Regions from separate parts of the Neobacillus sp. DFD-2R genome, predicted to be linked through region 2. Evidence: a T-box and tRNA genes for the amino acid it is inferred to sense, from the RefSeq annotation. Region 2 holds a T-box; the other regions hold tRNA genes.
What was found. The T-box of region 2 lies ahead of metG (methionine--tRNA ligase). A T-box ahead of a tRNA ligase gene usually reads a tRNA of that ligase, here a tRNA-Met.

Region 1 (3,921 bases), 2.6 Mb from region 2:
TTATTCTTCTCTTTCTTGGCAGGGGGCTTTTTACCCTTGTCAAATTTGTTTTTAAGGTTTTATTATTTATTATAAAAACAATTATTTTTACGCCATTAATGAAAATAATATTAACTCTTTGGAAACTTTTGCCGAAAAGTCTTAAAAAAAACGTCGAGAAGTTATATAATAGAACGGCAGGAAATTTCAAGGTAATCAAGAATTTTATTGTTAAGTTGATGGATAAATTCAAAAAAAAGAAAGAGTAAGGAGGTTAAGGGAAATGAGCGCGGTACGAGAAAAAAATGTAGCAAAAATCCAGTCAACCTATGTAAAGCAGCAGGAATATGCCGAAATTGCCACATCCAGGAAAAGGAAGCTGCTTATCAGACGGCTTTCGTTATTTTTAGCTTTTGCTGTTTTCGTATCGTACTTCATGGTTTCCAGCTTTATAACCCAAGCCTCAGTTATTGATGCAAAGAAGGCTCAAAAGAAACAGCTTGATAAGCAACTAACAGCATTAAAAAAGCAGCAGGATGTACTAAAAGAGGAAATTGTTAAATTGAATGATGATGATTACATTGCGAAGCTGGCAAGAAAAGAATACTTCTTTTCAGATAAAAATGAGATCATCTTCAATATTCCTGATAAAAAAAAGGAAAAATCAACCGGTAACTAGTCTTATTGACACTGATTTTTTTCTTTCTGTATAATATATAGTAAGATTGATTTTTTATATTTTTAAGGAGGAACATTCTTTTTATGTCAATTGAAGTAGGCAGCAAGTTACAAGGAAAGGTAACAGGGATTACAAATTTCGGAGCGTTCGTGGAGCTGCCGGATGGCTCAACAGGACTCGTACACATCAGTGAGGTTGCTGACAATTATGTAAAAGATATCAACGATCATCTTAAGGTTGGCGACCAAGTAGAGGTAAAAGTCATCAATGTTGAGAAGGATGGTAAAATTGGGCTATCAATCAAAAAGGCAAAAGATAGACCGGAGCCGGCTCAAAGGCCCCATTCAAACTCACACTCACAACGACCACGTCAAGGTAGAGCAAACGATCGTAATAACAACGCAAGACCGGAAAACTTCGAATCAAAAATGGCGCGTTTCTTAAAGGATAGTGAAGATCGTTTATCTTCCTTAAAACGACACACAGAGTCAAAGCGTGGAGGAAGAGGAGCTAGACGGGGTTAACTTGCTGCTTATTTATTAGTGGAATATTTGGCAGGTGTCAATGAAGTGTTTATAGATAAAGACAGGTCCTAAGGGCTTGTCTTTTTTGTTTTTGGCTATGTTAAAGCTCATTGTTGATTTTGTTCAGTATGTTGATTGGAGCGGAAGGCGCGAGACTCCTCGAAAATGCTATCGCATTTTCTTCGTGCGGTGAGTATTCGTGGAAGCTTATTCAATGTCCTGCGGGAAAAGCAGGTCAAGGGAGACCCCGCAGGCTTAATGCTTGAGGAGGCTCCCGCCCGCCCGCGGAAAGCGAGTGCCTGGAGCGGAAATCAACAGGCAAGTTTAACAGAGCCTTGTTTTTAAATAAATAAAGGCTATTTTCGCATAGTTTGTGTTATTAAGCTTCAAAAGCAACAAAGTTTACGAAAAGAGCCTAAATAAAAAAGGCGTTGATCAGAGATCAACGCCTTCATAATTGATAGCGGCGGAGGGGATCGAACCCCCGACCTTACGGGTATGAACCGTACGCTCTAGCCAGCTGAGCTACACCGCCATATGTTTTTGACACAATGAATATATTACATAGATTTAAAATAGTTGTCAATAATTTTTTCTGAAAAAATACGTAAAACGACAATTGTCCAGCTTTATTAATATTATTTGGGTAATTATCGTAGAAACCGTCGAACGAAAATCTTAAGCTTGTTCACTAATTTGACAAACTTTTAAGTCTATCACTTTTATAATAGTCAGCAACGATGAACTAATAGGGAGTGTGATTTATGGAAAAGCCAAACGCGAGTTTAATAGAACCGGTCGGAGAAGTCAACTTTCATTCATCTAAGTCGGAATTGGAAAGCAGCCTAAAAAAGGTACTATTAAAAATAGAATCCTTTTTTATAAAAAAGGGATACTTCTTATTATTGGTAGGGTTTTTGCTTGGACGGGCTTTGATTTTGTCAAAGCTTACGCCATTTAGTCTCCCCTTTTTCGCGTCCGTTTATTTAATACGAAAAGACCATGCACCTTTAGCTCTCGTCGGACTTATTATGGGGGCTATTACCCTATCATTCCCAAATGCAGCTTTTACCTTTACGGTTACACTACTCTTTTTAGTTATTTTTAAAATAAGTAGGAAGTGGCTAAAAAATGAACTTAGGTCCATTCCGTTTTTTGTCGGCATTATTCTTGGCGCGGGAAAGCTGGCTGAATCGCTAATCATGCAGAGGCAATTGACTTTGTATGATGCGATGATGGCAGGTGTGCAAGCGAGTCTTTCATTTATATTAACGCTCATTTTTTTGCAAAGCATTCCATTGCTAACATTAAATAAACGAAGACAGCTGTTAAAAACCGAGGAAATTGTTTGCTTGATTATTATGCTTGCTTCAATTATGACCGGTACCATTGGCTGGAAAGTATATGATTTGTCTGTTGAGCATATTATGTCACGGTATTTAGTCCTTGTATTTTCTTTTGTTGCCGGGGCAACCATCGGTTCAACGGTTGGGGTGGTAACCGGGTTAATTTTTAGTTTAGCAAGTGTATCAAGCTTTTATCATATGAGCTTGCTCGCTTTTTCAGGTGTGTTAGGCGGTTTATTGAAAGAAGGAAAGAAAATAGGTGTTTCTATTGGTTTATTTATTTCGACTCTCCTAATCGGGATGTATGGGGAAGGAGGCGGTTCCCTATCACTCTCCGTATTAGAAACAACTGCAGCTGTTTTCTTATTTATGATAACACCGCAAGTATTTACCTCTCGTCTGGCTAAATATATTCCGGGCACAGCTGAATATACAGCTGAACAGCAAAAATACATGAGGAAGATGAGGGATGTGACCGCACAGCGGGTTGCTCAATTTTCAAATGTTTTCCATGCCCTTTCAAAAAGCTTCTCTAAAATGGATGTTCTGCCAAATGATGAAGATAGTGAACGGGAACTTGATTTCTTTATGAGTAATATTACGGAAAAGACTTGCCAAACATGTTTTAAGAAGGAACAATGCTGGGCGAAGAATTTTAATACAACCTATGCCTATATGGAAGAAATTATTCATGAAATGGATCAAAAAGATGGAGTGGTTTCTGCAAAACTATCAAGGGAATGGGAAAAGCATTGTACCCGTCATAAACGGGTTTTTGATGCTATTCAAACGGAGTTAACTTTTTATCAAGCTAATCAAAAACTAAAAAAACAGGTACAGGAAAGTAGGAAGCTAGTAGCCGATCAGCTTCTTGGTGTTTCTGAAGTCATGGACAATTTTGCAAAAGAAATACAGCGGGAAAGGGAGAATCATCATAAACAGGAAGAACAAATCATGGAAGCGCTTCAAGAGTTCGGCATTCAAATTGAACAGGTAGAGATTTACAGCCTCGAACAGGGAAATGTGGATATCGAGATGGCGGTCCCTTTTTGCAATGGACATGGGGAGTGCGAAAAGTTAATTGCACCGATGTTATCAGATATTCTTGGAGAAACAATCATAGTGAATAAGGAAGAATGTGCAGTGTATCCGAATGGTTTCTGTCAGGTGGGCTTTCGTTCGACTAAAGCCTATACAGTCGAAACGGGTGTGGCACATGCTGCCAAGGATGGAGGTTTTGTTTCAGGTGATAGCTATTCAACAATTGAACTGGGCTTAGGCAAGTATGCAATTGCAATTAGTGATGGCATGGGAAATGGTGAAAGAGCCCACTACGAAAGTAAAGAAACCTTGCAGCTTTTACAAAAAATATTGCAATCAGGTATTGAAGAAA
Region 2 (3,921 bases):
GCAACTACCTACTTCGTTGTATAAGTGATTAACTTTATCCTGAATATTCGAAGTTATGTCCTTTTCAGGAATAACACCATCAAATGACTTTTCAATAAATTTTAAAGTCCGATTAACTAAATTTCCATAAGCCCCCAATAACTCACTATTATGGCTATAAATGAACTCTTTCCAAGAAAAATCAGCATCTCGGTTCTCTGGTGCATTGATTGTTAAAAAATATCGGATGGAATCTGGTTCGTACCTTTCTAAAATATCTGGGACCCAAACAGCCCAATTTTTACTTGTAGATAATTTTTTCTTTTCTAAGGTCAAATACTCGTTTGATACAATATGCGTTGGAAGTGGCTCTTTTTCAAGACCAGCAAGAATTCCTGCCCAAATAATCGAATGGAATGGGATATTATCTTTCCCGTGAACGTAAAAAGATTTAGCTGAAGAACTCCAGAACGTTGAATCATCATTATTTGTCTCCTTCGCCCAGAGCTTACTTGCTGTGTAGTATCCTGAGACAGCCTCAATCCAAACATAGATTTTTTTATCTTCATATCCAGGAACAGGAACACTTACCCCAATAGGCAAATCTCTCGAAACTGCCCTATCTTGCAAACCTTCCTTTAAGTACCGTTTCGTTAGAGAAATGGCATTTTCCCTCCACAGATTTTTGTCTTCAGCTTCCTGTGTATAGTTTTCCAAAAATTTTTGGAATGAGCTTAAGGAAAAGTAAAAATGCTCTGTGAACCTTGTAGTAGGTTCGTTTCCGCATATTTTACATTTTCTATCAAGTAATTCAAGTGGTTCTAACACGCTTGAACAAGCATCGCATTGGTCTCCACGAGCATTTGCACCACAATGAGGACAAATACCCTCAACATAACGATCAGGTAAAAATTGCTGATCATGTTCACAATACGTTTGTTCGATTTCCTTTTTATAGATGTATCCTTTTTCAAGCAACTCTAAAAATATCTCTTGAACGATTTTATGGTGATGTGGCATATCCGTTCTTGTATATGTATCGTATGTGAATCCTAATCTAGAAAAACAATTTGCAAATTCCTGGTGATAACGGTCCGCAATCTCTTTTGGCGATACACCCTCTTGTTTTGCCCGAATCGTAATAGGTGTTCCATTACAATCACTTCCTGAAACATATAAAACTTTTTCACCTGTTAAACGATAATATCTTGCAAGAATGTCCCCAGGTAATAAACTTGAAATATGCCCTAAATGTAATGAGCCGTTAGCGTAAGCCCATGCTCCTCCAATAAAAATACTCATAGATAATACCTCCTAATATTAAAATTAATTTTAAAAACAAAAAACCCCGCCCTAACTGTAATAGTTAAGGACGAGGTTTGAATTCCACGTGATACCACCTTATTTCGCAAATGGTTCACACCATCTGCCTCAGCAAGTACGGAGTTAAAATTGATACTCTTATACTGTGACATTGATAACGAGTGCCAAAACTCGTCGTATCCTACTAATACAAAAAGTACGTTCAGTACGAAGCTCAGAGACCATTGTTCAAATGAATGTTTTTGCTTCTTTTCAGCTACCGAAGCTCTCTGGTGAAAAACAATATCATTTTACTTTTTCTCTTCATTGCTTTTGTTTCATAATTACCAATAGTTTATTCAATATTTTTCCTGAAGTCAACATTAATATTTCAAAATATTTTTATTTTAGAAAATACTTTGGGATGCTCCTTAAACTAATCTGCCCAGTTACTTCAATAAGAAAAAGCATTACCGTTGTTCCAGTAATGCACCCGTTACTTTAAGTACAATTCTTCACAATCTCCTTCGTTAATGGGCGATGCTTTTTATAGCATCACACCGATAATAAAAAATTTTGTTGTTATTCTTTAGAATTAATAACTTTCGCCAACCCTAACGCTAAATTCCGTGTGAGTATATCTGAAACTAATTTTTCATCCTTCAGCTGACAATTAATAATTAGTATAACTTCTCCATGTTTTTCATTCCGTACCAGTTTAATTTGCTTTTTTTTATTCTTCCATTTATACAATATTATTTCGATTACTAAACCAATAATAATGCCGCTGACTGCACCAATTAGTCCCCAGTATATAGGTCCCCATTCTAATTCAAATCCCTTGCTGGCTAAAATAGTTGATAATACAACTGCTAAAGCAAAACCCTTATCTAAAAACGAACGACCGTCAGAATGATTAAGGGAGTCAATGATTGAAGCTCTAACATTTACTTTCTTTAATGGAACTGCAAAAATATCCGTTATGCCATTCTCCTGTAACTCTGTTATCCCAAGCTCAAGATACTTTGTATGTTCAAAGGTCGCAAAAATTTGCATTTATTCCACCAGTCCTCCCTTATGAATGTGGAAATTCGAAGGCTGGAAATTTTCCTCTAAAAAGCGTGCTTGTTCTTTTGCAAACAATTTATTTAGTTCAATAGTATCTGTATAAGATTGATACAATGTGAAGAAATAAAAAGACGGTATAAATAGCAACCATTGCATATTTAATACTTGTGTGGATTTTTGTATATCTCCCTGTATTAAATAAATTATTGCTTCAGCGAAGTGCGAGTAAAATACAAAGATAGCTGCCCAAAAAAGTGTAAAAAAACTTGCTAAGATTCTTTGTTGATAAAATTGACCTAGACTTGGAATGAAAATTGCCCAAATAAGAGCTAGGATAGGATTTCTCTTATCCAGATAATTAACACCCGCTGCGTTCATAGCATATTTCTTGATGGGAGAGTTGGCACTTTCGCTAAGTTTATACTCTTTGTTCAAATCAACTGCTCCACGGTAACTGTCCCATATACCGAATAAATATATAGGTATATATAAAAGCAATAATCTGGTATTTAATATACCTTTAGCTGATGGTATATCGCCTATAAAAGAATACACCATAGCAGCGTTTAGATTTGAATATGAATTAATACAAATTTCCCAAATAATTAGACCAGTACCACGAAAAAAATGTCCTAGTAGAATATGACCAAGTCCAGGGAAAGCTACTGACCACCAGGCAATTATTGAAGGTTTTCTTAAATGAAGTATGGTTGTATCAAAAATTCCTAAAACGTTTCTAGGAAGACTTTCTCTTCTCATAACCCTACTCATATAAAATGCTCCTTTGATCCAAGTTTGTAATTTCTGTGTACAGGTTAAATTCAGTTATATAATCCTTTTTCCTTAATCTCTCCAAAAAATTTTTTAAATAAAAATAATATCAATAATTAAGTTTTCTTTCTTATGATAACCTGCCAGTTTGCTCAACAACAAAAAGGAACCGTGGCATCGGTCCTCAATCTTAACCGTACACTTAAAAAATTTAAAATTAATTCGAATATAATGTTTTGTTCATATTTTGTTAATCAGTTTTATCTAAAATAGAATTACTAGGACAAAGCAAAAGCCTAATCAACCCCCCTTTTAAATAAAAGTGCCAGGTACCTTCCACCAAAGGGTATGCCTGGCACTTTTTGTATTATCTCTGTCAGAAGTAATACCTAAATCATAGAGAACAACTATTTTGATTTATTAGCACAAAAACGGTTCGCCGTTTTGTTCCCGTTGTTGAACTAACCGCCCCCATTACTTTAAGTATATTTATTCACAAACTTATCAGTGTAAGCAAACTATTTTCAAATGGAAAAAGATTCATGTATTTTCTTACAATGGAGAAAACTTAGACCGTTGGCTAAGCCAATATGCACTCATAAAAAGAAGAAACTGAATTGGGACCGAATAACTATAACGCCAGGCATTCGGCTCATAAATGCCCAGACAGTCAAAAAATGGCTCTCCAATATAGGAAGTTAAAAGAGCGAAAAATATCGCTTTTAACCACGGATTTATTTTTGGGAAGAATTGTAGGAGAATCATTACCGATACAGGCATTAGCGTGACATCCCACGGGAA
Region 3 (3,921 bases), 2.3 Mb from region 2:
TGGATTGACATCTTCGATGTCAGTGGTAGGAGAGCGTTCTAAGGGCGTTGAAGTCAGACCGTAAGGACTGGTGGAGCGCTTAGAAGTGAGAATGCCGGTATGAGTAGCGAAAGATGAGTGAGAATCTCATCCACCGAATGCCTAAGGTTTCCTGAGGAAGGCTCGTCCGCTCAGGGTTAGTCGGGACCTAAGCCGAGGCCGAAAGGCGTAGGCGATGGACAACAGGTTGATATTCCTGTACCACCTCTTTATCGTTTGAGCAACGGGGGGACGCAGGAGGATAGGGTAAGCGCGCTGTTGGATATGCGCGTCTAAGCAGTTAGGCTGCAAGTGAGGCAAATCCCGCTTGCGTGAAGGCTGAGCTGTGACAGCGAGGGAAATTTAGTACCGAAGTTCCTGATTCCACACTGCCAAGAAAAGCCTCTAGCGAGATAAAAGGTGCCCGTACCGCAAACCGACACAGGTAGGCGAGGAGAGAATCCTAAGGTGAGCGAGAGAACTCTCGTTAAGGAACTCGGCAAAATGACCCCGTAACTTCGGGAGAAGGGGTGCTCTTTGGGGTGAATAGCCTCGAAGAGCCGCAGTGAATAGGCCCAGGCGACTGTTTAGCAAAAACACAGGTCTCTGCGAAGCCGCAAGGCGAAGTATAGGGGCTGACGCCTGCCCGGTGCTGGAAGGTTAAGAGGAGGGGTTAGCGCAAGCGAAGCTCTGAATCGAAGCCCCAGTAAACGGCGGCCGTAACTATAACGGTCCTAAGGTAGCGAAATTCCTTGTCGGGTAAGTTCCGACCCGCACGAAAGGCGTAACGATCTGGGCACTGTCTCAACGAGAGACTCGGTGAAATTATAGTACCTGTGAAGATGCAGGTTACCCGCGACAGGACGGAAAGACCCCGTGGAGCTTTACTGTAGCCTGATATTGAATTTTGGTACAGCTTGTACAGGATAGGTAGGAGCCGTAGAAGCCGGAGCGCTAGCTTCGGTGGAGGCGTCGGTGGGATACTACCCTGGCTGTATTGAAATTCTAACCGGCACCCCTGATCGGGGTGGGAGACAGTGTCAGGTGGGCAGTTTGACTGGGGCGGTCGCCTCCTAAAGAGTAACGGAGGCGCCCAAAGGTTCCCTCAGAATGGTTGGAAATCATTCGTAGAGTGTAAAGGCACAAGGGAGCTTGACTGCGAGACCTACAAGTCGAGCAGGGACGAAAGTCGGGCTTAGTGATCCGGTGGTTCCGCATGGAAGGGCCATCGCTCAACGGATAAAAGCTACCCCGGGGATAACAGGCTTATCTCCCCCAAGAGTCCACATCGACGGGGAGGTTTGGCACCTCGATGTCGGCTCATCGCATCCTGGGGCTGTAGTCGGTCCCAAGGGTTGGGCTGTTCGCCCATTAAAGCGGTACGCGAGCTGGGTTCAGAACGTCGTGAGACAGTTCGGTCCCTATCCGTCGTGGGCGCAGGAAATTTGAGAGGAGCTGTCCTTAGTACGAGAGGACCGGGATGGACGCACCGCTGGTGTACCAGTTGTCTTGCCAAAGGCATCGCTGGGTAGCTATGTGCGGACGGGATAAGTGCTGAAAGCATCTAAGCATGAAGCCCCCCTCAAGATGAGATTTCCCATAGCGTCAAGCTAGTAAGAACCCTGAAAGATGATCAGGTTGATAGGTCAGAGGTGGAAGCACGGTGACGTGTGGAGCTGACTGATACTAATCGTTCGAGGACTTAACCAAGTCATATTTATATGAACAAGGTGAACTCGTTTTTACCAAACTTCTTCTGTATTATCCAGTTTTGAGGGAATGAAACCTCAAATAATAGTCTGGCAGCAATGGCGAGAAGGTCACACCCGTTCCCATACCGAACACGGAAGTTAAGCTTCTCAGCGCCGATGGTAGTTGGGACTTTGTCCCTGTGAGAGTAGGACGTTGCCAGGCTGTTTTAAATTTAATTTTAATAATTGTTATTTTATCGTCGCGGGGTGGAGCAGTCTGGTAGCTCGTCGGGCTCATAACCCGAAGGTCGCAGGTTCAAATCCTGCCTCCGCAATCAATTAAATCCAATTAAAAATAAATAGAACTAGATATTCTTCATTCGCCTTACGGAGTTATTCCTAAGGTCTTTTTATTTATTGCTAAATAATTGGAATATATTATTAGTTATAAATTCAAAAAAGAGTACTTCTAAGGTAATCGTTAAAAAAATGTATTGCAACAGGTTTGTCTTAATAAGCTAAAGCACTTGGCGTGACAATAAAGAAGGCAAGCCGGATTATTATACAGGCTTGCCTTTATCTATGTGATGAAGTATTAAAAAACGCAGCAAGTTATCCGCGTCTTCCCCCTCGGCCTCCCTGTTTTGCCCCAGTGTTACGTTTGAGCGTGGATAAATTCTCTTCACTTGTCTTTAAAAAACGAGCCATTTTATCTTCAAAATTTTCCTTTGGTTTGAATGAACGGAAGTCTTTAGAACGGCTATCAACTCTTCCCGGACGCGGTGGACGTTGTGAATAAGAAGAGGTTTGTCTTTCGGGTTTATCTATAGCTTTTTTGATGGACAAGGACGTTTTTCCGTCTTTCATACTAATCACTTTTACTTCAATCTGGTCGCCTACTTTAAGATGGTCATTAACGTCTTTTACATAGCTATCCGCTACTTCACTGATATGCACAAGACCTGTTGAGCCATCCGGTAATTCTACGAATGCTCCAAAATTGGTGATGCCTGTTACTTTACCTTGTAACTTGCTGCCTATTTCGACTGACATAAAAATAATGTTCCTCCTCAATAATGTTAAAAACACTTTATTATAACAAATTTTTGAAGGAAATAATATCAGCTTCAGCTATTTGATTTTAAATGACAAAGTGTAAAAGGCAGGTACGGCGCTTATACATAGGTTAATATTTTATTTTGTAATTTCATTTTAAGTTAAGGACCAAATAAACTTAAATATTTGTTACATTAGGTTCATAAGTTTATTAGATGTAATCTTGCTGATTGTATTCCAGATTATTTTTGTTTTCCCTGCTAATCATTCCTGATGTATTCCTCGTGAATCAAGCAATCTTCCTTTTCTTCTAAGTGGTTTACTTCCGAACAGTTTAAACATAAAACTCTCTTCATTATCAGTTAGACATACTGTTTCACATACAATAGACTAATAATACGAATCCCATCTCGACAATTTTTTTAGCTGCTAGGTTGGAAAGGTCCTTTATAAGTAAGGGTTCATACCAAAACTAAACAAACGTTTGATTAACAAAAGAAAAGAGGAAAAAGGGTCGAAGAATGTAATATTAACAGGTTTTTACTAATCTTTGAAGATTAAGAAAAAAACTCTTAAACCTCAGGCGACAATCTTTTTACATGCTAGGATAGAAAATTCCTTTAATGGCAAAGTTTCATACCGAAACTAAACAAACGTTTAATTAACAAGAGGAAAGAGGAAAAAGGGTCGAAGAATGTAAAATTAACTGGTTTTTACTAATCTTTGAAGATTAAGAAAAAAACTCTTAAACCTCAGGCTACAATCTTTTTACATGCTAGGATAGAAAATTCTTTTATTGGCAAAGGTTCATACCAAAACTAAACAAACGTTTAATTAACAATAGAATAGAGTGAAAAGGGTCGAAAAATGTATGATTACCAGACGAACAGAATGACAGAATGTACACTAGTGCTACTGCCCAAGTTAAGAAAGCCCATTGGGAGCCCTTACATCAGGGGAGGAAGCAAGATAGACCGGTGTAACCGCACCTTTTTTCGGATTTGCAGAGAACGTTTTAAATATCGTCCGCAGGATCCAAGGCATGTCATGCATAAGATTAGAGCGGATAATTCCTGGATGCAGGCTGTTAATGGTAACACACTTTCCATCAAGCCTCTTTGAAAATTCCTTAGTAAATAAAATTAAACCAAATTTA

Region 1: it encodes a tRNA-Met, which carries the amino acid that the T-box ahead of metG (methionine--tRNA ligase) is inferred to sense. The anticodon was not compared.
Region 3: it encodes a tRNA-Met, which carries the amino acid that the T-box ahead of metG (methionine--tRNA ligase) is inferred to sense. The anticodon was not compared.

The regions. Positions count from the first base shown of each region.
Region 1 is NZ_CM173228.1:5,391,525-5,395,445, reverse strand. It holds gene yabQ (spore cortex biosynthesis protein YabQ) at 1-248, shown strand, start outside; gene AC3ANV_RS27145 (FtsB family cell division protein) at 263-658, shown strand; gene AC3ANV_RS27140 (S1 domain-containing RNA-binding protein) at 742-1,182, shown strand; tRNA gene AC3ANV_RS27135 (tRNA-Met) at 1,644-1,717, opposite strand; gene spoIIE (stage II sporulation protein E) at 1,947-3,921, shown strand, end outside.
Region 2 is NZ_CM173228.1:2,814,062-2,817,982, forward strand. It holds gene metG (methionine--tRNA ligase) at 1-1,281, opposite strand, end outside; T-box leader at 1,345-1,618, opposite strand; gene AC3ANV_RS14165 (hypothetical protein) at 1,864-2,337, opposite strand; gene AC3ANV_RS14170 (hypothetical protein) at 2,338-3,120, opposite strand; gene AC3ANV_RS14175 (CBO0543 family protein) at 3,673-3,921, opposite strand, start outside.
Region 3 is NZ_CM173228.1:473,464-477,384, forward strand. It holds rRNA gene AC3ANV_RS02290 (23S ribosomal RNA) at 1-1,728, shown strand, start outside; rRNA gene rrf (5S ribosomal RNA) at 1,817-1,932, shown strand; tRNA gene AC3ANV_RS02300 (tRNA-Met) at 1,971-2,044, shown strand; gene AC3ANV_RS02305 (S1 domain-containing RNA-binding protein) at 2,322-2,762, opposite strand; partial or broken gene AC3ANV_RS02310 (SDR family oxidoreductase) at 3,690-3,921, opposite strand, start outside.